Regions from separate parts of the Streptomyces sp. BA2 genome, predicted to be linked through region 2. Evidence: predicted binding sites of a transcription regulator. Region 2 holds the regulator's gene; the other holds the start of a gene.
The links. The regulator HspR, encoded in region 2, represses chaperone genes until heat shock. The targets are predictions, from matches to a motif close to TTGAGNNNNNNNNNCTCAA.
Positions count from the first base shown of each region.

Region 1 (10,319 bases), 1.2 Mb from region 2:
CGCGCGGGGTCGGAGGAGAGCAGGAGCAGACCGTCGGAGGAGACCACCGCGACCGACAGCAGACCTGGCACCTCCTCGACGAGATTCGTCAGCAGCCAGTGCAGGTTGCGTGCTTCGCTGCTCAGTCCGAACCCGGCGGAGCCGGCCCCGGCGGTGGAGCTGCCGGTGGATTTACTGCCGGTGGAAGAACTGGGCGAGCGCATGGGCGCAGTCAACTGCTTGCCTCCTCGACTGTGTCCCCCATGTTTTCGGTCTCTTTGTTCTCTGCGGTCTCGTCGCTGCCTTCGTTACGTCCGGTCAGCTCGGCCTCTACGTCGCGACGGCCGCTGATGGCTCCCTGGTGGAAGCCCCCGAGTCGCTTGCGCAGCGCTTCGGCGTCCACGGAGCCGCTGCGTGCCTTGGGCACCGTGGGCTCGGGCGCGGTGATCTTGGGCGTGCGCTTGGGTAGCCCCTTGTCGGTGACGCGCTCCCACTTGGGGCCGGGGTCGTCCTGCTGTGCCCCGGCTGCCGGGTCCTCGGGGGCTTCCGGAGGGGTCAGCTCCAGGGTCGTCTCAGGCGATGCTTCGGGGTCGGTGTCGGGGTCGGTCTCGGGGGCGGGTTCGGACTCGGCCTCCGCTTCCCGCACCGCGTGCTCCGCAGCCGCGATCAGCGGATCCTCATCGCCCCCCGGGGCAGCGGTCAGCGCCGAGCGCCCCGGCAGCACATTGGAGTTGGCCTCGGCTTCCGAGCCCGGAAGGTGCAGGGCGGGGGCCCCGCCCTGCACAGGCTCGCCGACCGGCGGGGCCGTCACCGCGGGCGCCGCGGCGAGGATCGACTTCGGCAGGACCACGACCGCCGCGACGCCGCCCTGCTTCTGCTCGCGCAGCCGGACCCGGGCCCCGTGCCGCGCGGCGAGACGGGCCACGACATAGAGGCCGAGCCCGAGCCCGTCCCCGCTCTCCTGGTCGTACGCGTCGTCCGGACGGAAGTCCGCGAGGCGGGAGTTGAGCTCCTCCATGCGGTCTTCGGTTACCCCTATGCCCTCGTCCTGCACGGAGAGCATGACCTCGCCGCTCTCCAGGAGCCAGCCGGAGACCTCCACGGAGGCGTCCGGCGGCGAGAACGAGGTCGCGTTCTCCAGGAGCTCGGCGACCAGGTGGCTGATGTCGTCCGCGGCGAAGCCCGCGACGTGCGCGTGCGGCGGCAGCGTGGCGATGCGCACCCGCTCGTACCGCTCGATCTCGGAGACGGCGGCGCGTACGACGTCGACGAGCGGGACAGGGCCCGGGTGCTGGTGGCCGTGCTCGGCGCCCGCGAGGACCAGGAGGTTCTCGCTGTGGCGGCGCATGACCGTGGCGAAGTGGTCGAGCTTGAAGAGCGTGGCGAGGCGGTCGGGGTCCTGCTCGCGGTCCTCGAGGTTCTCGATGACGGCGAGCTGCCGCTCGACCAGGCCGAGGGTGCGCAGGGCGAGGTTGACGAACGTGCCGTGGATGGACTGCCGCACCCGCTCCAAGTGGGCGGAGGCCTCGGCCAGTTCGGCGCGCAGCGTCTCGCGCTCGTCGGCCATGGACTGGCGCTGGCCGATGAGGTGCTTGCGGTCGGCTTCGAGCGTGGTGAGGCGCTCGGTGAGGCCGGCCGCGTGCTCGTGCAGCGCGTTGACGGACCGTACGACCTGGGCGAATTCGTCGTCGCGGCCGGTGAAGCGGATCGGCTCCTGGGGCGCGGGCTCGGTGGCGAGGCGGGCCGAGCCGATGCGCAGGACGGCCAGCGGGCGGGTCAGGCTGCGGGCCATCGCCATGGAGACGCCGACCGCGACGAGCAGCGTGACGCCGATGAGCGCGACGCGGATCTCGAGCGCCGTCACGTCGTCGTCGCGCAGCGCGGCGAGGTCCTTGGTGCGCTGCACCGTGAGCGCGGACTCGGCGCCGCGCATCGTCTCGATGCGGGCGGAGAGCGCGGTGTCGAGCTTCTTGCGGTCGTAGCCGCGCTCGGCGGTGGAGAGCGTGGGCTGGTCGGTGAGGCGGGTGAGGTACTTCTCGGCCGTCGTCACCTCGTGGCCCGTGACCGCCGAGTCGTACGTGGTGCGGGCGCCGTCCGTGGCCGCGTCCCGGAAGTCGGCGAGGGCCGCCTCCGCGCGGGTGTGGGCCTGCTGGCCCGCGGCGCTGAGGGCGTCGCGGCTCTTGGTCTGCGCGGGAGACTCGTCGACCACCGTGGTGGGAAGGCCGGTGACGGGGTCGACGGTGGTGCTCGTCTCCGTGGAGCGCGGAACGGCGAGGGTGGCGAGGAGCAGGCCGCGGGCGCTGGCCGCCTGCTCGACGGCGTGGTCCAGGTCGGCGAGGGCGTAGGCGCCGGAGCCCGCGCGTGGCGGGGTCTTCTCGGCGAGTTCGCGGGTCAGGCCGTGCAGTTCGGTGATGACGTTCGAGTACGCCGTGTGGGCTTGAAGAGCAGTGCTCTTGCCGGTGAGCGCCGCTCTGCGTACGGCCGCGATGTCGGCGAGGTCGCCCCGCAGACCGGCCGGGGCGTCGGCGGTGCGCAGCTCCTCGATCTGGCGGTCCACGCGGGCGCTGCGGCTCTCGGAGAGCCCCTTGCCCTGCGGGCGGCCCGCCGCGATGAACGAGGTGACCTCGTCGCGCTCGTCGGCAAGCGAGTGGCCGAGGGACACGGCGTCCTGGGTGCGCTCGGCGAGGGTCACCAGTTGCTGCGCGTCGCTCAGTTGCCCGGAGGCGGCGACGATGGCGGGCGCTCCGGCCCCGGCGATCGCTGCGGCCACGACGGCGACGGCGACGATCAGCCGATTGCGTACGCGCGCGGTGGGCTTGGAGTTGACGGACTTCACGGGCTTCGAGGGACCGCCAGCGGGCTTCGAGCCGCCAGGAGCCGTCACGGCGGGGACGGTGTGCTCTCCCGCTGTGGGCTCGGGGTTCTCTCCCGCTGTGGGCTCGGGCGAGCGCTCTGGAGGGGTGTTCGCGCCCGGCGTGGCCCCTTCGGAAGCCGTCTGCTTGCCCTTGCGCCCAGGCCGCATCTTCTGCACCGGTGCTCGCATTCTTGTTTTTCGTCTGCCCATGGGCCCGGGTGACGATCCGTCAACACACGCGCCCCCCGGTACGGCTCCAGACCCTTCCAGTGCCGGTGGGTGGCAGTCGTGCATCACATGCCTGGCCACCCGAAGGAGTGAACATCGGCGGGGAGTTGGCGAGCAAGTCCCGCCCCGGACCGAAAGTCTCGGCCACGGTGCGCCGGTTGGACGTCGACCGCAGGCTTTGGCAGGATGCGCCGCCACACGCCGCTGGAAGCGATCATTCCGACTGAAATCCGGCGTCTGACCTGCTGGTCCGGGCCAATCCTCGCCTTTCTGCGGCCTCCGGATGACCTTGTGAAGGCCTCGTGCAGACTGGCCGAATGCGTATCGAACTCGCCACCGAGCCCGGAGACCCCGCACGCCCCAACGAGGACTATGCCTCGGTGATTCTTCCTGCGGCCGGACAAGGCGGATCGCTCATCCTTCTGGATGGGGTGACTCCACCTGTCGGAGATGACGGCTGTCTGCATTCCGTCCCTTGGTTCACGGCGCGCCTCGGGGGCGCACTGGGGGAACTGTCCGTTTCACGACGGGATATGACGCTCTCTGAGATCCTCGCGGCGGCGATCGTGCGCACCGCGGAGGCTCATTGTCAAACCTGTGACCTTTCTCACCCGCGCACCCCTCAGGCCACCGTGATTCTGGTGCGTTGGGACGAGGACCAGGTCGAGCACCTCGTCCTGTCCGACTCCGCGCTCCTGATGGCGGGCCCCGACGGCCTGGTCACTCCGGTGCTCGACGAGCGCCTCACGGAACTGCCGCCGAGGATCCGCGCGATGCGTGACGCGGTCCGCGCGCTGCCGCGCGGCTCCGCCGAGCGCGAGGAGGCCGGCCGCGCGTACGGCGCCGCCGTCGAGGCCCTGCGGAACGCGGAGGACGGCTTCTTCACCGCGGCCGCGGACCCGTCGGCGGCGGCTCGGGCGGTCACAGGCAGCTGGCCGCGCGCCGAGGTGACGGCGGTGGCGGCCCTGACGGACGGGGTCGGCCGCTGGGTCGAGACGTTCCGGCAGGGCGACTGGGCGGAGTGCTTCGCGCTGCTGCGGAAGGACGGTCCGCAGCGCCTGGTGGACCGGGTACGGGAGCTGGAGCGCGCGGACCCGGAGGGCGCGGAGTTCCCGCGGGGCAAGCGGCATGACGACGCGGCGGTGGTGTACGCGGAGTTCTGACATAGCCGGGGGTGCGCCCCGAAGGGGCGCGGGGAACTGCGCGACCAGCCACGACGCGGCCGCGGACGGAGACCTGCCGCACCACGGCCCGAGCGGGCGGCCGGCCCCCTCAGGACTCCGGCGACTCGTTCAGCTGCCGCAGCAGGCGGGCAAGCTCCGCCACCTCCGTACGGTCCCACCCGGCCAGCTTCCGCACGTACCGCTCCCGCCGCCCCGCCCGCACCGTGCGGAACCGTGTCCCGCCCTCCTTCGTGAGGTGGACCAGCCAGGCCCGCCCGTCGGCGGGGTCGGGCTCGCGGGCGACGAGCCCCAGTTCCTCCAGGGCGCGCAGCTGGCGGCTCATCGTCGCCTTGCCGACGCCGATGTACGCGGCGAGATCCGTGGCCCGCTGCGGGCCCGAGTCGTCGAGGCAGACCAGGAGTCCGTACGCGGCGGGCTCCAGCTCGGGGTGGACCTGACGCGCCATCTCTCCGGAAGAGGCACGCGCCCGGCGCAGGAGCAGCGTCAACTCCCGCTCCAGGGAGAGGAACTCACGGTCGACCCCCTTGCTCACGTCGACTCCACCGCCCCTGTTCACGTCGACTCCACCGTCGTTCTCGCCCTCGTGCACTTCAGCACCCATGGCACGCTTTCTTTCCGGATCAGGGAAGTTTTCCGCCCCGCACGGCGGCAGACACCCGCGTCGGCCCATCGCCGCAGCTCGACCAGTATTTCGCAACGCCCCGACGGGCCATGCCGGGGACACCGCCGCAGGAGTAGACCAACGGCAGAGACCGGACCCTCTTCCCAGCCACGGGTCTACGTGCGTAGCGTCCCTCGTGACATGTTCACACCACGAACTGTCGACAGGTCCCCCCACGAGCTCCATCGAGCTCAACCGAGGCCTACGGAGGCACGCACATGCCCGTGCACAGACCCGGAACGCCCCGCCGCTCTCGCTGGTCAGCGGCCGGAATCCTGCTCTCAGTCCTCTCCGCCCTCTCCCTCCTCCTCACACTGCCGGGCGCCGCACAGGCCGCCGGCGGCGATGACACCCCGGCCCGCGGCTCAGCCCGCATGGGCCAGGGCGTCATCAAGCACGACGGGCAGGGCAGTCTGCCGCCCGGTGGCGACGCCGTACAGACCGAAGGCGTCGACGTCAGCAGCCATCAGGGCAACGTCGCCTGGTCGACGCTCTGGAACAGCGGCGTGAAGTGGTCCTACGTCAAGGCGACCGAGGGCACGTACTACAAGAACCCGTACTTCGCCCAGCAGTACAACGGTTCGTACAACGTGGGCATGATCCGCGGCGCCTACCACTTCGCGACGCCCGACACCTCCAGCGGCGCCGCCCAGGCCAACTACTTCGTGGACAACGGCGGCGGCTGGTCGCGCGACGGCAAGACGCTGCCGGGCGCGCTCGACATCGAGTGGAATCCGTACGGGGCGGCCTGCTTCGGCAAGTCACAGTCCGCGATGGTCACCTGGATCCGTGACTTCCTTAACCAGTACAAGGCGCGCACCGGGCGGCACGCGGTGATCTACACGGCCACCAGCTGGTGGAAGCAGTGCACCGGCAACTACGGCGGCTTCGCGGTCAACAACCCGCTGTGGATCGCGCGTTACAACACCTCTCCGGGTGAGCTGCCCGCCGGTTGGGGCTTCCACACGATGTGGCAGTACACGTCGACGGGCCCGACGGTCGGGGACCACAACAAGTTCAACGGCGCCCTGGACAGGGTCGTGGCGCTCGCCAACGGCTGAGCACGCACGTAGTGGCGCGAGGGCCCGGAACCCCCTTTCGGGGGCTCCGGGCCCTCACTCACCGGCCGCCCCCGTCACGCGGCGGCCGGAATCCTCACCTCGGCCTCGGTCAGGGCCAGTTCGAGCACCTGACGGACATCGGTCACCGGGTGCACGTCCAGCTTCTGGAGGATCTCCGCGGGCACGTCGTCCAGATCGGCCTCGTTCCGCTTCGGGATGATCACCGTGGTGATCCCGGCGCGGTGCGCGGCGAGCAGCTTCTGCTTGACGCCGCCGATCGGCAGCACCCGCCCGGTCAGCGACACCTCACCGGTCATGGCCACATCCGTACGGACGAGACGGCCGCTGAGCAGCGACGCGAGGGCGGTCGTCATGGTGACGCCCGCGCTCGGCCCGTCCTTGGGGACCGCGCCCGCCGGGAAGTGGATGTGCACGCCGCGTTCCTTCAGGTCGGCGACGGGCAGCTCCAGTTCGGCGCCGCGCGAGCGCAGGAAGGAGAGCGCGATCTGCGCGGACTCCTTCATCACGTCGCCGAGCTGACCGGTCAGGTTCAGTCCCGCGGCGCCGGTCTCCGGATCGGCGAGCGACGCCTCGACGAAGAGGACGTCACCGCCCGCGCCGGTGACCGCGAGCCCGGTCGCCACACCCGGCACAGCCGTGCGCCGCTCGGCCGGGTCCTGGGCGGACTCGGGCACGTGGTGCGGGCGCCCGATGAGCCCGCGCAGATCCTCGTCCGTCACCGTGAACGGCAGCTCCCGCTCCCCCAGTTCGTGCTGGGCCGCGACCTTGCGGAGCAGCCGCGCGACGGACCGCTCCAGGTTCCGTACGCCCGCTTCCCGGGTGTACTCCCCCGCGAGCTTGCGCAGCGCGCTCTCGTCCAGGGTGACCTCGTCCGTCTCCAGACCGGCCCGCTCCAGCTGGCGCGGGAGCAGGTGGTCGCGGGCGATGACGACCTTCTCGTCCTCGGTGTACCCGTCGAGCCTGACCAGCTCCATGCGGTCGAGCAGCGCCTCGGGGATGGATTCGAGGACGTTCGCCGTCGCCAGGAAGACGACATCGCTCAGGTCGAGCTCGACCTCCAGGTAGTGGTCACGGAAGGTGTGGTTCTGCGCCGGGTCGAGGACTTCGAGGAGGGCGGCTGCCGGGTCGCCGCGGAAGTCGGAGCCCACCTTGTCGATCTCGTCGAGGAGCACGACCGGGTTCATGGACCCGGCCTCCTTGATGGCCCGCACGATGCGTCCGGGCAGCGCCCCGACGTACGTACGACGGTGTCCGCGGATCTCCGCCTCGTCGCGTACGCCGCCGAGCGCGACCCGCACGAACTTGCGGCCCATGGCGTGCGCGACGGACTCGCCGAGGCTCGTCTTGCCGACACCCGGAGGCCCCACCAGGGCGAGCACCGCGCCGCCACGACGGCCACCGACGACCCCGAGGCCGCGGTCGGCGCGCCGCTTGCGCACCGCGAGGTACTCGGTGATGCGCTCCTTCACGTCCTCAAGGCCCGCGTGCTCGGCGTCAAGGACGTTCTGGGCGCCCTTGATGTCGTACTCGTCCTCGGTGCGTTCGTTCCACGGGAGTTCGAGGACGGTGTCGAGCCAGGTCCTGATCCAGGAGCCCTCGGGCGACTGGTCGCTGGACCGCTCCAGCTTGTCGACCTCCTTGAGGGCGGCCTCCCGTACGTTCTCGGGGAGGTCGGCGGCCTCGACGCGGGTGCGGTAGTCGTCGGACTCCTCAGCTGCGTCCTTGCTGTCGCCGTTGATCTCGCGCAGCTCCTTGCGCACGGCGTCGAGCTGGCGGCGAAGGAGGAACTCGCGCTGCTGCTTGTCGACGCCTTCCTGGACGTCCTTGGCGATGGACTCGGCGACGTCCTGCTCGGCGAGGTGCTCGCGCAGCTGCTCGGTGGCGAGCTTCAGGCGGGCGGCCGGGTCGTCGGTCTCCAGGAGCTCGATCTTCTGCTGGGTGGAGAGGAAGGGGGAGTATCCGGAGTTGTCGGCGAGGGCGGAGACGTCGTCGATCTGCGTGACGCGGTCCACGACCTGCCAGGCACCGCGCTTCTTCAGCCAGCTGGTGGCGAGTGCCTTGTACTCCTTGACCAGCTCGGCGACCACCCCCGGCAGGGGGTCGGGCACGGTCTCTTCGACCTTGACGCCCTCCACCCAGAGCGCGGCACCGGGCCCGGTCGTCCCGGCGCCGATCCGCACGCGGCCACGGCCGCGGATGAGCGCGCCGGGGTCGCCGTCGGAGAGGCGGCCGACCTGCTCGACGGTGCCGAGGACGCCTGTCGCCGCGTACGTCCCGTCGATGCGCGGAACAAGAAGGACCTGCGGCTTGCTGCTTCCACTGGAGCGTGCGGCCGCTTGGGCGGCCTCCACCGCGGCGCGTACCTCGGTGTCGGACAAGTCGAACGGAACCACCATGCCGGGCAGGACGACCTCGTCGTCGAGCGGCAGCACGGGCAGGGTCAGCGGCGTGGACGCGTTTGACTGAGCAGACTCAGCAGACATGATCTCCCCTTCGGCATTCAAGTTGAGCTATGTGGACTCAATGCACGTGAGTCCTTGAATGTTCCCCGAAGGATGTTCGCTGTGAGCGATCAGTTCGATACGAGGTGATCAGGCGGCCCGTCGCCACCGTCGCACCAGCGGCCACGTGGCGACGCCGATCGAAAGCGCGAGCAGATGACCCCAGTTCGTCATCGGGTCCGTGAACGCGATCAGGTCGTCGATCAGCATTCCCCCGAACCCGGCGAGCACCAGCCACCGCAGCCACGGCCTGAAGAGGCCCGCCAGCGCCCCGACGCTCGCCGCGACACCGAAGCTGATGCCGTAGTCGAGACGGTGCAGGGAGCTGTCCGGCAGGTGGCCCGCGAGGACCGAGAGGCCGACCGGGACCTCGGTCGCGAGGGTGGCGACGACATGCCCGAGCAGGAAGACGCCGGCCGTGCGCAGCGCCCCGATGCGGCGCTCCAGAGCCGTGAGGACGAGCAGGAAGCCGATCGCGTACGGCGAAGCGATGCCGCCCGCGATCCACAGCGCGCTGGCCACCAGGACGAGGAACGGCTCCTGCGTCAGGTGCGCGACGTCCGTGCTGGAGTGCCGGTGCAGGGCCGAGATGAGGGACGGGTCCGCGTACGTGGTCAGGAGTGACGTCACGGCGAGGACCACGGCATAGCCGAACGTGAAGGGCGTGCCCGTGGGGGTCGGGAGGAGGCGCCAGAGGTGCGGGCGCCGACGGGGCGGTGCGGCTCCCTCGGGGGCGGTCACTTCGGGAGCGGTCACTTCGGCAGGGCGTTCCCGTTGCCGGGGAATGGCGTCCAGGCCGGGCGGGGCTGTCTCCTCGGGCGCCGTGGGGGCAGCCGACACGCTCAGGTTCAAGGTGAGACGCTCCTTCCGTCATGTCCACCCTTTGCCGATCTTTCCGGCACTGTCTATGACCCGCGCCACGTGAGACACGGATCACAGCAACCTGAAGGCCCCGGTTCCCGTCCACCCCTGGCCGCACCGCCGCCGGTCATACGCTGGCCGCCATGCACACCGACATCACCACCCCCGTCGTCATCGACCGGCGCGAGGGGCCGTACGGCGAAGTCGTACTGCGGCGCCATGGTGCGCTTCTGCAGATCATCGCCAACGGCTGTTTCCTCATGGACACTTCGGACGGCCGCTCGGAGCGGCTGCTCGTCGACGCGGCGTACGACGCCCTTGACGACCCCAGGGAGCCCGCGCTGCTCATCGGCGGCCTGGGCGTCGGCTTCTCCCTCGCCCACGCGGCGGCCGACCCGCGCTGGGGCCGCATCACGGTCGTGGAGCGCGAGCAGGCCATCATCGACTGGCACCTCGCAGGCGCGGATGCCCCGCTGGCCGGGCTCTCCGGTGCCGCGCTCGCCGATCCGCGCACGGAGATCCTGCACACAGACCTCGTGGCGCACCTTTCCGGCGCCGACGCCCCTGACAGCACCCCGAAAACGTACGACGCGCTCTGTCTGGACATCGACAACGGCCCGGACTGGACGGTGACGGAGGACAACAACTCCCTCTATTCTCCCGCCGGTCTGGCGGCCTGTCAGGCTCGCCTCAACCCCGGCGGAGTGCTCGCCGTGTGGTCCGCCCAACCCTCGTCCGCTTTCGACTTCGCTCTACGGAATGCCGGGTTCCAGTCGGTACGGACGGAAGAGATCCCCGTTGCCCGAGGCGTACCCGACGTGGTTCATCTCGGCGTAAGGGCTGCGTAGCCGAGGTGCCTTCGCGACCCGTACCCTGCTGACCGAACACAAGCGATCAGTGTCAGGGGCGGGCGATGGAGCAGACACACACCTCCCACAACGGTGCGACGGCGGCGATGCCAGGCGCCCA
Region 1 covers NZ_WSRO01000002.1:6,246,219-6,256,537, reverse strand. The annotation lists gene E5671_RS31105 (roadblock/LC7 domain-containing protein) at 1-203, opposite strand, end outside; gene E5671_RS31100 (nitrate- and nitrite sensing domain-containing protein) at 212-3,010, opposite strand; gene E5671_RS31095 (protein phosphatase 2C domain-containing protein) at 3,379-4,224, shown strand; gene E5671_RS31090 (MarR family winged helix-turn-helix transcriptional regulator) at 4,334-4,846, opposite strand; gene E5671_RS31085 (lysozyme) at 5,125-5,967, shown strand; gene lon (endopeptidase La) at 6,042-8,471, opposite strand; gene E5671_RS31075 (rhomboid-like protein) at 8,580-9,341, opposite strand; gene E5671_RS31070 (spermidine synthase) at 9,494-10,198, shown strand; gene E5671_RS31065 (response regulator transcription factor) at 10,264-10,319, shown strand, end outside.
Region 1: lon (endopeptidase La) is a predicted target of HspR. The motif match lies at 8,494-8,512, and genes of this name have one in related genera.

Region 2 (10,319 bases):
CAGTCGATCGGCTTGCCGCCGGACGTCATGGGCTGGAGCTCGCCGAGCGTCGTGGAGCCGTCCGCGTCGCGCTTGAACCAGATGTTCGGGAAGGCGAGGAAGCGGTGCCAGGCGACGCCCATGTTCGTGTTGAGCGCGACGGTGATCATCCAGATGAAGGACGTCGCGATCTTCACCATGGCGAAGAAGTACGTGAGGTTCTGCAGCGTGGAGAGGTCCATGCCGCCGAACCACGAGACGAACGGGTACGAGATGAAGAACGACGCCTCGTAGCTGTCCACGTGGTGCTGGGCACCCTCAAGGGCGTGCAGCGTGAAGATGCAGATGCCGACGATGAGGATGACGGCCTCGACGAAGTACGCCTGGCCCTTCTTGGAGCCCGCGAACCGGGACTTGCGGCCCGGCTTGTCGGGGTTGCTCAGCTGCCGGATGACGATCAGCGTCAGGATGCCGAGCACCGTCATCGTGCCGATGAACTCGACGAAGATGTTGTACGGCGCCCACTCGCCGATGATCGGCAGCATCCAGTCGGCCTTGAAGAGCTGGCCGAAGGCGTTGACGATGGTCAGGAGCAGCGAGAAGAAGCCCACCGCCACGAACCAGTGCGCGACGCCGACGACGCCCCAGCGGTTCATGCGGGTGTGGCCGAGGAACTCCTTGGCCACGGTGACGGTGCGCTGCACGGGCTGATCGGTGCGGGTGCCTGCCGGGACGGACTGGCCGAGCCGCATGAACTGGTAGATCTGCACGATGGCACGGCCGAACAGCGCGACGCCGACCGCGATTAGGACCAGCGACACGATGATCGCGGCGAGTTGCATTTGGGGGCTCCTCGGGCCTGCGAGGCGAACTATTACTAAGCGGTAACTTATGCAGTCCGTCTGAGACTACCCACTTACTCAGCCGCACTGTAGCCAGCGAGGCGGTGATCTGCGTCGCTCAGGCAACCCTGCGTTGCGGCTTCGCTGGGCCGACATCTGTCTGCGGGCCGGTTGTGGCTGGTCGCGCAGTTCCCCGCGCCCCTGACGGGGCCTGGTTGCGCGTAAGGGCTGGATAAGAGTTGAGCCCCCTCGACTCAGTTCTGTTGACGCCAGCGCAGCCGTCATGCATTGTTGAGTCAGATCCACTCAAGAGTTACATCTGGAGGAACCGAAATGGCACGTGCGGTCGGCATCGACCTGGGCACGACTAACTCTGTCGTCAGCGTTCTTGAAGGCGGCGAGCCCACCGTCATCACCAACGCCGAGGGCGCCAGGACCACGCCGTCCGTCGTCGCCTTCGCGAAGAACGGCGAGGTGCTTGTCGGCGAGGTGGCCAAGCGCCAGGCGGTCACGAACGTCGACAGGACCATCCGCTCGGTCAAGCGCCACATGGGCACTGACTGGAAGGTGGACATCGACGACAAGGGGTTCAACCCCCAGCAGATCTCGGCGTTCATCCTGCAGAAGCTGAAGCGCGACGCGGAGTCGTACCTGGGCGAGAAGGTGGCCGACGCGGTCATCACCGTCCCGGCGTACTTCAACGACTCGGAGCGCCAGGCCACCAAGGAGGCCGGCGAGATCGCGGGCCTGAACGTCCTGCGCATCGTCAACGAGCCGACGGCCGCCGCTCTGGCGTACGGCCTCGACAAGGACGACCAGACGATCCTCGTCTTCGACCTCGGTGGCGGCACCTTCGACGTGTCCCTCCTGGAGATCGGCGACGGCGTCGTCGAGGTGAAGGCCACGAACGGCGACAACCACCTCGGTGGTGACGACTGGGACCAGCGCGTCGTCGACTACCTGGTCAAGCAGTTCAACAACGGCCACGGCGTGGACCTGGGCAAGGACAAGATGGCGCTCCAGCGCCTGCGCGAGGCGGCCGAGAAGGCCAAGATCGAGCTGTCCTCCTCCACGGAGACCACGATCAACCTGCCCTACATCACGGCGTCCGCCGAGGGCCCGCTGCACATGGACGAGAAGCTCACGCGCTCCCAGTTCCAGCAGCTCACGTCCGACCTTCTGGAGCGCTGCAAGACGCCGTTCCACAACGTCATCAAGGACGCGGGCATCCAGCTCTCCGAGATCGACCACGTCGTTCTCGTCGGTGGCTCGACCCGTATGCCCGCCGTCGCGGAGCTCGTCAAGGAGCTGACCGGCGGCCAGGACGCCAACAAGGGCGTGAACCCGGACGAGGTCGTCGCCATCGGCGCCGCGCTCCAGGCCGGTGTCCTCAAGGGCGAGGTCAAGGACGTTCTGCTCCTCGACGTGACCCCGCTGTCCCTCGGTATCGAGACCAAGGGAGGGATCATGACGAAGCTCATCGAGCGCAACACCACGATCCCGACCAAGCGCTCCGAGATCTTCACGACGGCCGAGGACAACCAGCCGTCCGTCCAGATCCAGGTCTACCAGGGCGAGCGCGAGATCGCGGCGTACAACAAGAAGCTCGGAATGTTCGAGCTCACGGGCCTGCCGCCGGCCCCGCGCGGTGTCCCGCAGATCGAGGTCGCCTTCGACATCGACGCCAACGGCATCATGCACGTGACGGCCAAGGACCTCGGCACCGGCAAGGAGCAGAAGATGACCGTCACCGGCGGCTCCTCGCTGCCGAAGGACGAGGTCGACCGCATGCGCCAGGAGGCCGAGCAGTACGCGGACGAGGACCACAAGCGCCGCGAGGCCGCCGAGTCCCGCAACCAGGGCGAGCAGCTCGTGTACCAGACGGAGAAGTTCCTCGCGGACAACGCGGAGAAGGTCCCCGGTGACGTGAAGACCGAGGTCGAGTCGGCCGTCGAAGAGCTGAAGGAGAAGCTCAAGGGCGACGACACGGCGGAGATCCGCACGGCCACCGAGAAGGTCGCGGCCGTCTCGCAGAAGCTCGGCCAGGCCATGTACGCGGACGCGCAGGCCGCCGGTGCCGAGGGCGCTGCCCCGGGTGCCGAGGGCGGCGAGGCTCCGAACATGTCCAAGGAAGACGACGTGGTCGACGCCGAGATCGTCGACGACGAGAAGCCGAACGACACGAAGGGCGGCGCCGCATGACCGAGGAGACTCCGGGCTTCGGTGACAGCACCGAGAAGCCCGACGTCCCCTCCGGCGCCACCCCTGATGACGCGGCGCCGCAGGCCGCCGAGCCCTCCACCGAGGAGGGCCCGGCGGCCCCGGCCGGGGACGCAAGCAATGCGAGTCAGCAGACTCAGTCGGCTCAATCGGCTCAGGACGTGGGCCTGATCGCCCAGCTGGACCAGGTGCGTACGGCGCTCGGCGAGCGCACGGCGGACCTCCAGCGGCTCCAGGCCGAGTATCAGAACTACCGCCGCCGTGTGGAGCGGGACAAGGTGACGGTCAAGGAGATCGCCGCGGCGAACCTCCTGTCCGAGCTTCTCCCGACCCTCGACGACGTCGGCCGCGCCCGTGAACACGGCGAGCTGGTCGGCGGCTTCAAGTCGGTCGCGGAGGCCCTTGAGACGGTCGTCGCCAAGATGGGCCTCCAGCAGTTCGGCAAGGAGGGCGAGCCCTTCGACCCGACGATCCACGAGGCCCTGATGCACTCGTACGCGCCCGACGTCACCGAGACGACGTGCGTCGCGATCCTGCAGCCGGGGTACCGCATCGGCGAGCGCACCATCCGCCCCGCGCGGGTGGCCGTGGCCGAGCCGCAGCCGGGCGCGCAGACGGTCAAGGGCGAGGCCGAGACCGCCACGTCCGCGGACTCCGCCGACGCGGCGGAGGACAAGGAGACCGGTGGCGGCCCGGACGAGGGCTGACATGACGGAGCTGTTGTGAAGCGAGAGGAGGGACGTCGGGGATGAGCACCAAGGACTTCATCGAGAAGGACTACTACAAGGTCCTCGGCGTCCCCAAGGACGCCACCGAAGCCGAGATCAAGAAGGCGTACCGGAAACTCGCACGCGAGAACCACCCGGACGCCAACAAGGGCAACGTCAAGGCGGAGGAGCGCTTCAAGGAGATCTCCGAGGCGAACGACATCCTCGGCGACCCCAAGAAGCGCAAGGAGTACGACGAAGCGCGTGCTCTCTTCGGCAACGGCGGCTTCAGGGCCGGTCCCGGAGGCGCGGGCGGCGGCGGTTCGTTCAACTTCGACCTGGGCGACCTCTTCGGAGGCGGCGCCCCGGGCGGTGGAGCGGGCGGCGCCGGCGGCGGCTTCGGGGGCGGTCTGGGTGACGTCTTCGGGGGCCTGTTCAACCGAGGCGGCGCGGGCGCGGGCGGCGCGGGCACGCGTACGCAGCCCCGGCGCGGCCAGGACATCGAGTCCGAGGTCACGCTGAGTTTCACGGAGGCGGTGGACGGGGCGACGGTCCCGCTCCGGATGTCCTCCCAGGCTCCCTGCAAGGCCTGTTCCGGCACCGGCGACAAGAACGGCACACCGCGCGTGTGCCCGACGTGCGTAGGTACGGGCCAGGTGACGCGGGGAGGAGGCGGCGGATTCTCTTTGACCGACCCCTGCGTGGACTGCAAGGGCCGCGGGCTCATCGCCCAGGACCCCTGCGAGGTCTGCAAGGGCTCGGGCAGGGCGAAGTCGTCCCGCACGATGCAGGTGCGGATCCCCGCGGGCGTATCGGACGGCCAGCGCATCCGCCTGCGAGGCAAGGGCGGCCCCGGTGAACGGGGCGGTCCGGCAGGCGACTTGTACGTGGTCGTGCACGTCGACACCCACCCGGTCTTCGGCCGTAAGGGCGACAACCTGACGGTGACGGTTCCGGTGACGTTCGCCGAGGCGGCACTGGGCGGCGAGGTGAAGGTCCCCACCCTGGGCGGCCCGCCGGTCACCCTGAAGCTGCCTCCGGGCACCCCCAACGGTCGTACGATGCGGGCGCGGGGCAAGGGCGCGGTCCGCAAGGACGGTTCGCGGGGCGATCTGCTGGTGACGGTGGAGGTATCGGTCCCGACCTCCCTCTCCGACCCGGCGAAGGAAGCCCTGGAGGCCTACCGCGAGGCGACTGCGGACGACGATCCGCGGGCAGAACTGTTCCAGGCCGCGAAGGGAGCATGAGATGGACGGCCGTCGTCGAAATCCGTACCAGTTGACCGACGAGACGCCGGTCTACGTCATCTCAGTGGCCGCCCAGCTTTCGGGCCTCCACCCGCAGACCCTGCGCCAGTACGACCGCCTCGGCCTGGTCTCCCCGGACCGCACGGCGGGCCGCGGCCGTCGCTATTCGGCCCGCGACATCGAACTGCTGCGCACGGTGCAGCAGTTGTCGCAGGAAGAGGGCATCAACCTCGCCGGCATCAAGCGCATCATCGAGCTGGAGAACCAGGTCGCCGCGCTGCAGGCGAGGGTGGCGGAACTGTCCTCGGCGGTGGAGGGCGCGGCTACGGCGATGCAGCAGCGCGAGGCGGCGGTGCACGCGTCGTACCGCCGCGACCTGGTGCCGTACCAGGACGTGCAGCAGGCGAGCGCGCTGGTGGTGTGGCGTCCGAAGAGGACGACGGAGCAGTAGCCCTCACTAATATGTGGGCGTAGGGGCCGGGAGGCAGGACCTCCCGGCCCCTTTCGTTTCTGCTGGGGAAAGCGGGGGTGGGTTCGCCATGGCCATGGTGGGACTTTTCTGGATCGCCGAGGGCGATGTGTACGTGGGCGCGAAGCCGTCGGGCCTCGCGGCGGGGGTACGCCTGACGCCGGAGGGCGTGGTGGCCCTGGGCGACAAGCAGTCGGCGTTCTACCCCTGGGACGAGGTGCGCGCCCTGACGGTCGAGGACGCCCCGGTGAAGTCCCTCAAGCGCCAGGTGGGCGTCCTGGTGGACATGGCCCTCACGGTGGGCCTGGGCGGCTCGGACGACGCCCCGGCGATGACGGTCCGTCTCGCGAGGCCGGAGTCCGAGGAAACGGAGCTGACGGCGTACGTAGCAGCGGCAACTGGCTACTCCCAGACGGAGCACGACCTCTCCCTCACGCTCCTGACCCACATGACGAAGGGCGAGGCAACGCTCCGCACGACGCTGGCGGCGATGGCGGAGTGGGGCCGGGCACGGGAGGGGGGCTCGCCCCGGGCGGCGGATCGGGAGAGGCTGCTGCGGGAGTGGGGTGGCGGGGACCCCGCCTAGCGCTCTCCGGAGAGGGCCTTCAGCAGCGCGGCGAGGGGCCCGGGGGCGGTGGTCAGGATGGTGTCCGGGGTGTCGCTTTCGCGCAGGCGGATGGTTCCGTCGGGGGCGGTGGCTATGTAGAGGCAGTTCGCCTGGTCCTCGCTGAATGTGGACTTCTGCCAGTCGAGTTGGGGCATGTCAGATCTCCTGTAGGCCATAGAGCAGGTGCTGGATCAGACTCAGGGAGTCACGTGAGTCGTGGGCGGACGCGGGCACTTTCGGGTCCAGGGGCGGCAGGGCTGTGGAGGAGAGGCGAGCGAACCGCGTCGTGTACTTGTCCACCGCCTCGCGCTCGTGCACGTAGAGAGAGGACGCCGGGGTCTCGACGAGGACGGTCTCCAGCGCAGCCCCGTGTGAGCCGACCAGCAGGAACGGGGTGCTGAAGGCGGAGAGCCCCTCTGCCGTGAACGGCAGTACCTGGATGGTGACATGGGGCAGTTCGGCCATGCGGATCAGGTGCAGCAACTGTTTGCGCATCACTGCTGTGCTGCCGAATCGAACGTGCAGCGCGGCCTCGTGGATGACCGCGTGCAGGGTCGGGGGCCGTTCTTGGGCGAGGATCTTCTGCCGTTCCATCCGGAACTGGACCGCACGCTCGAGTTCGCTCGTGGAGCGCTCGCTCTGGCTGGACCTGAAGATCGAGCGCGTGTACTCGGCGATCTGGAGAACACCGGGGATGAACAGTGACTCGTACGAATGCAGAGCATCGGCAGCTGCCTCCAGCTCTGCGAGGTCCAGCACGGGTTGATCGAGGACCTGCCGGTACGCGGTCCACCAGCCCTTGCCGCTTTCCTCGCCCATGGAGACCAGAGCTTCGACAAGAGGTTCCCGTGTGCATCCGTATGAGCGGCAAAGGGTCCGCAGCTTTTCCGAGGGAATGGCCGTGCGCCCAGCCTCGACGTGACCGAGGTGGGCCCGCCCCATTCCCTACTCTAAGTATCGCATCAGTCACTCACTGGAGCCTCTCAACTCCCCCTGCCCACAAGCCGAAAGGCACCCACCGCACCCCCCAGGCGCGCATGGGCAACGCCATCGCCCGGCAAGGGCCCCTCGCCCCCTCCCGACGGGAGCAACCGTCATGCCCGCAGACCGCCCCCGCATCGCTCACCGCCCCGCCCAACTCGCCTACGACTACACCCTGTTCTCCCCAGGCGATGCGACCTCCCCCAAGGTCTGCCGAGACTTCGTACGCACAGTCCTGCGCACTCTGAACCGGGAGGCGCTGGTCATGCCGGCGACCCTCTGCACCTCGGAACTCATCACGAACGTGCACCTGCACACCAAAGGCTCCGCGATGCTCCGCATCCTCCTGACCCTCACCCGCCTACGGGTAACCGTCTTCGACGAGAGCCCGGACCCACCGGTCGTGGCGCACCCCGCAGCAGGGGTGGCATCGGGTGACCGGGGGAAGTTTCCCCTGGTCGGCCCCATCAACGTACCTACCGTGATCGCGTTGCTTGTGCCGCGAGGACGCCAAGCCCACACTGGAAAGGAGGTGCGCCATCGTGACCGCTCTTGCAGCTGAGAGGCCCAAGACCATGCCTGACACCGAGACCGAGTCAGCCCCGTCCGCCGAGCTGGACGAGGTGCTGTGGCAGGCATGGAAGGCGATGGAACTCCCCGAGGGCTACCGCGCTGAAATCATTGAGGGAGCCATCGAGGTGTCGCCCACCGGTCGCTATTCGCATGCCGAGACCGCCAATCTGCTCCGGGACGAGCTGGTGGTATTCCTGAGCGGCGGTGACTTCGTCGCACGCAACGACGGGAACATCGTCCACGAGGGGCGAGTGTGGATTCCCGACCTGTACATCGTGCCGAGAGACAGGGAGCGGTACGTGACCGCCGACGGAGTCGGGGTCACCGCTGCAGCCGTGCGTCTTGTCGTCGAAGTGGTCTCTCCTGGAACACGCAACCAAGAGCGCGACAGGGTGAAGAAGCGCCGAGAGTACGCCCGCGCCGGGATCCCCGTCTACGTGCTCATCGACGACTACGACGGCGAAGGCACCGTCACCGTCCTGACCGAGCCGCAGCCGGAGAAGGCGGACTGGGTCGGCGTCCACCGGGTCCCGTACGGGACGCAAGTCGCGATCCCCAACGGGCCCGCCAAGGGGTTCACGATCGGCGAGGCGGTCACGGGGGCGCGGCGCGGGTGAGCGACGAGCGCCGTCGGCACCTCAAGAAGAAGGCCTTCCTTCGCCAGGGAGTCGCCGCGGTCGCCGTGACTCCGATGCTCAGAGCAATGGCGGCAACAGCCCAGCTGAAGAGATCAGTAGGCGGGTTGGCTGTCCAGTCCCACCAGTTGTTCGGGTACCAGACCAGAAAGAGGACCGAGGCCAGAGGGATGGCCCAGCCGAGCTGCTGTCCCAGCACGGCGGCGGACAGCAGGGCCAAGCCCAGCCAGATCAAGAGGGACCGGACGAAGACGGCCCCGGATTCCGGTCCGTCGGCGAGGGCCTCCGCGCCGAACGAGAAGGCGCAAACCGTCAACGTGAGCGCAGTGCAGTAAACAGCGCGCAGTCGGTGCATCGTGGATGCACCCATCGCGTCGTGTGCCGACATGGCTCCGTCGAGGGCGGCGGAGAGAAAGACAGCCGAACAACGCTGACAGAAGGGCTACAACTGCGGTGCCGGTGACGACGGTTGTAGTGTCGTGTGTTGGTAGAGGGTCCGCATCCGGGCTCCCCGCGTGAGCATCGACTGCTCGGGCAGGACGGCGGTCACCAGCCTGTCTGCAGGACGGGCACCACCGGGCTGGACCGTGAGGACTTCCCTTGAAGTCATCTCTACGGCCTGGCCAATGGCTTCGTTGATCCGCGGGATTCCTCTCAGCACGTTGATGGAGGAGGTGCGGGGGCGGGAGTGGTGCCTGTGCCGAGTGCCATGAGTGGCTCGAACGCCGCGGCCAGGCGGGCTCCGTGGTGGCGTTGCTCCGCGATGCTATTGGCGATGGCCCCGAGGAGCCTGGGCAGCGCGACAGCCGGGGCTCTCGGTCTCAGCCACTGCGAGCCCGCCTCTTCCGGGTACAGGAGGCCACAGTCAACCAGGCACGGTGCCGAGTCGGCGTCCTGGCTCGCGACGCGCTTCTCCCGAAGAGCCCGGACGTACAGCTCCCACCCTGCCTGGCACAACTCGTCGTGGGTGTGGGCGTGGGCGTGGGGGTTCGCTCTCATCTGGGGTGATCCTTGTCGAGGATGCCCGAATGAGCGATCAAGTAGCCGAGTTGAGCGCGGCTGCCGCTGCCAAGGGCGGCGGCGATCTTAGCGATGTGGGAACGGCAGGTGCGGACGTTCATGCCGAGGCGGCGGGCGATTGCTTCGTCGACGTGGCCTTCGATGAGGAGCTTGGCGATGGTGCGTTGGACGCCGGTGATGCCGTCGGTGGATGGGGCGTAGGGGACCTCGTCGAGCAGGGGAGTCGCTCGTATCCACTGCTGCTCGAAGACCTTGGCGAGGTACTCGACAAGGCCAGGGTGGCGGAGCTCCAGGGCGACTTGGCGATCGGCGCGGGCGGGTATGAGCGCGACGGTGCGATCGAAGATCATCATTCGGTCGATCACCTCCTCCAGCGTCCGGACCTCCACATTCCCCTGGGCCATGCGTGCCGCATAGGCAAGCGTTCCCTGACTGTGTCTGGCGGTGTGCTGGTAGAGGGTGCGCATCCTGATGCCGCGGTCGAGGACGGCCTGGCCGCGTTGCATCGCCACCGTGAGGGAGTTCTCGCTGCGGCCGCCCCCTGGCTGGACCGTGAGGATCTCGAAACGGCAGTCCGATGTCGCTCGTTCGATCGCCGCGTCGATGCGGGCGCCGCCCTCCAGCACGGTGATGGCGTGGGTCGTTGGCTCCACGCGGGCGGTTATGGCCATAAACGGCTCAAAAATGTCGGTTAGTTGAAGGGCGAGCCGTCGCCGTTCCTGGATTTCCCGCTCGATTGGGTTGAGGCGCTGCGCGAGTGCGGCGGACGGCGGGATGGGGCGCAGCCAATCCGCGTCGTCCGGGTCCGGGTGCAGCAGAGCGGACTCAAGCAGGCATGGCGTGGCCTCGACTTCGGTTCTTGCCAATCGGCCATTGCTCAGCGCGCTGGCGTACAGCCTCGAGCCCTCATCACAAAGTGGGGTTGAGGGGTGAGGATGTGTCGGTTTCGCGTCGTTTGTAAGCAAATCTCCACCCCCCAGGGTCCTGAACGTGCAGGAACATGATGCATCCACCCTGTGGCTTTGACGTGCTCAATTGA
Region 2 covers NZ_WSRO01000002.1:5,002,147-5,012,465, forward strand. The annotation lists gene E5671_RS25265 ((Fe-S)-binding protein) at 1-821, opposite strand, end outside; gene dnaK (molecular chaperone DnaK) at 1,155-3,023, shown strand; gene grpE (nucleotide exchange factor GrpE) at 3,020-3,748, shown strand; gene dnaJ (molecular chaperone DnaJ) at 3,790-4,995, shown strand; gene E5671_RS25285 (heat shock protein transcriptional repressor HspR) at 4,997-5,446, shown strand; gene E5671_RS25290 (hypothetical protein) at 5,535-6,050, shown strand; gene E5671_RS25295 (DUF397 domain-containing protein) at 6,047-6,226, opposite strand; gene E5671_RS25300 (DUF5753 domain-containing protein) at 6,228-6,890, opposite strand; gene E5671_RS25305 (ATP-binding protein) at 7,168-7,614, shown strand; gene E5671_RS25310 (Uma2 family endonuclease) at 7,595-8,242, shown strand; gene E5671_RS25315 (hypothetical protein) at 8,220-8,648, opposite strand; gene E5671_RS25320 (helix-turn-helix transcriptional regulator) at 9,256-10,245, opposite strand.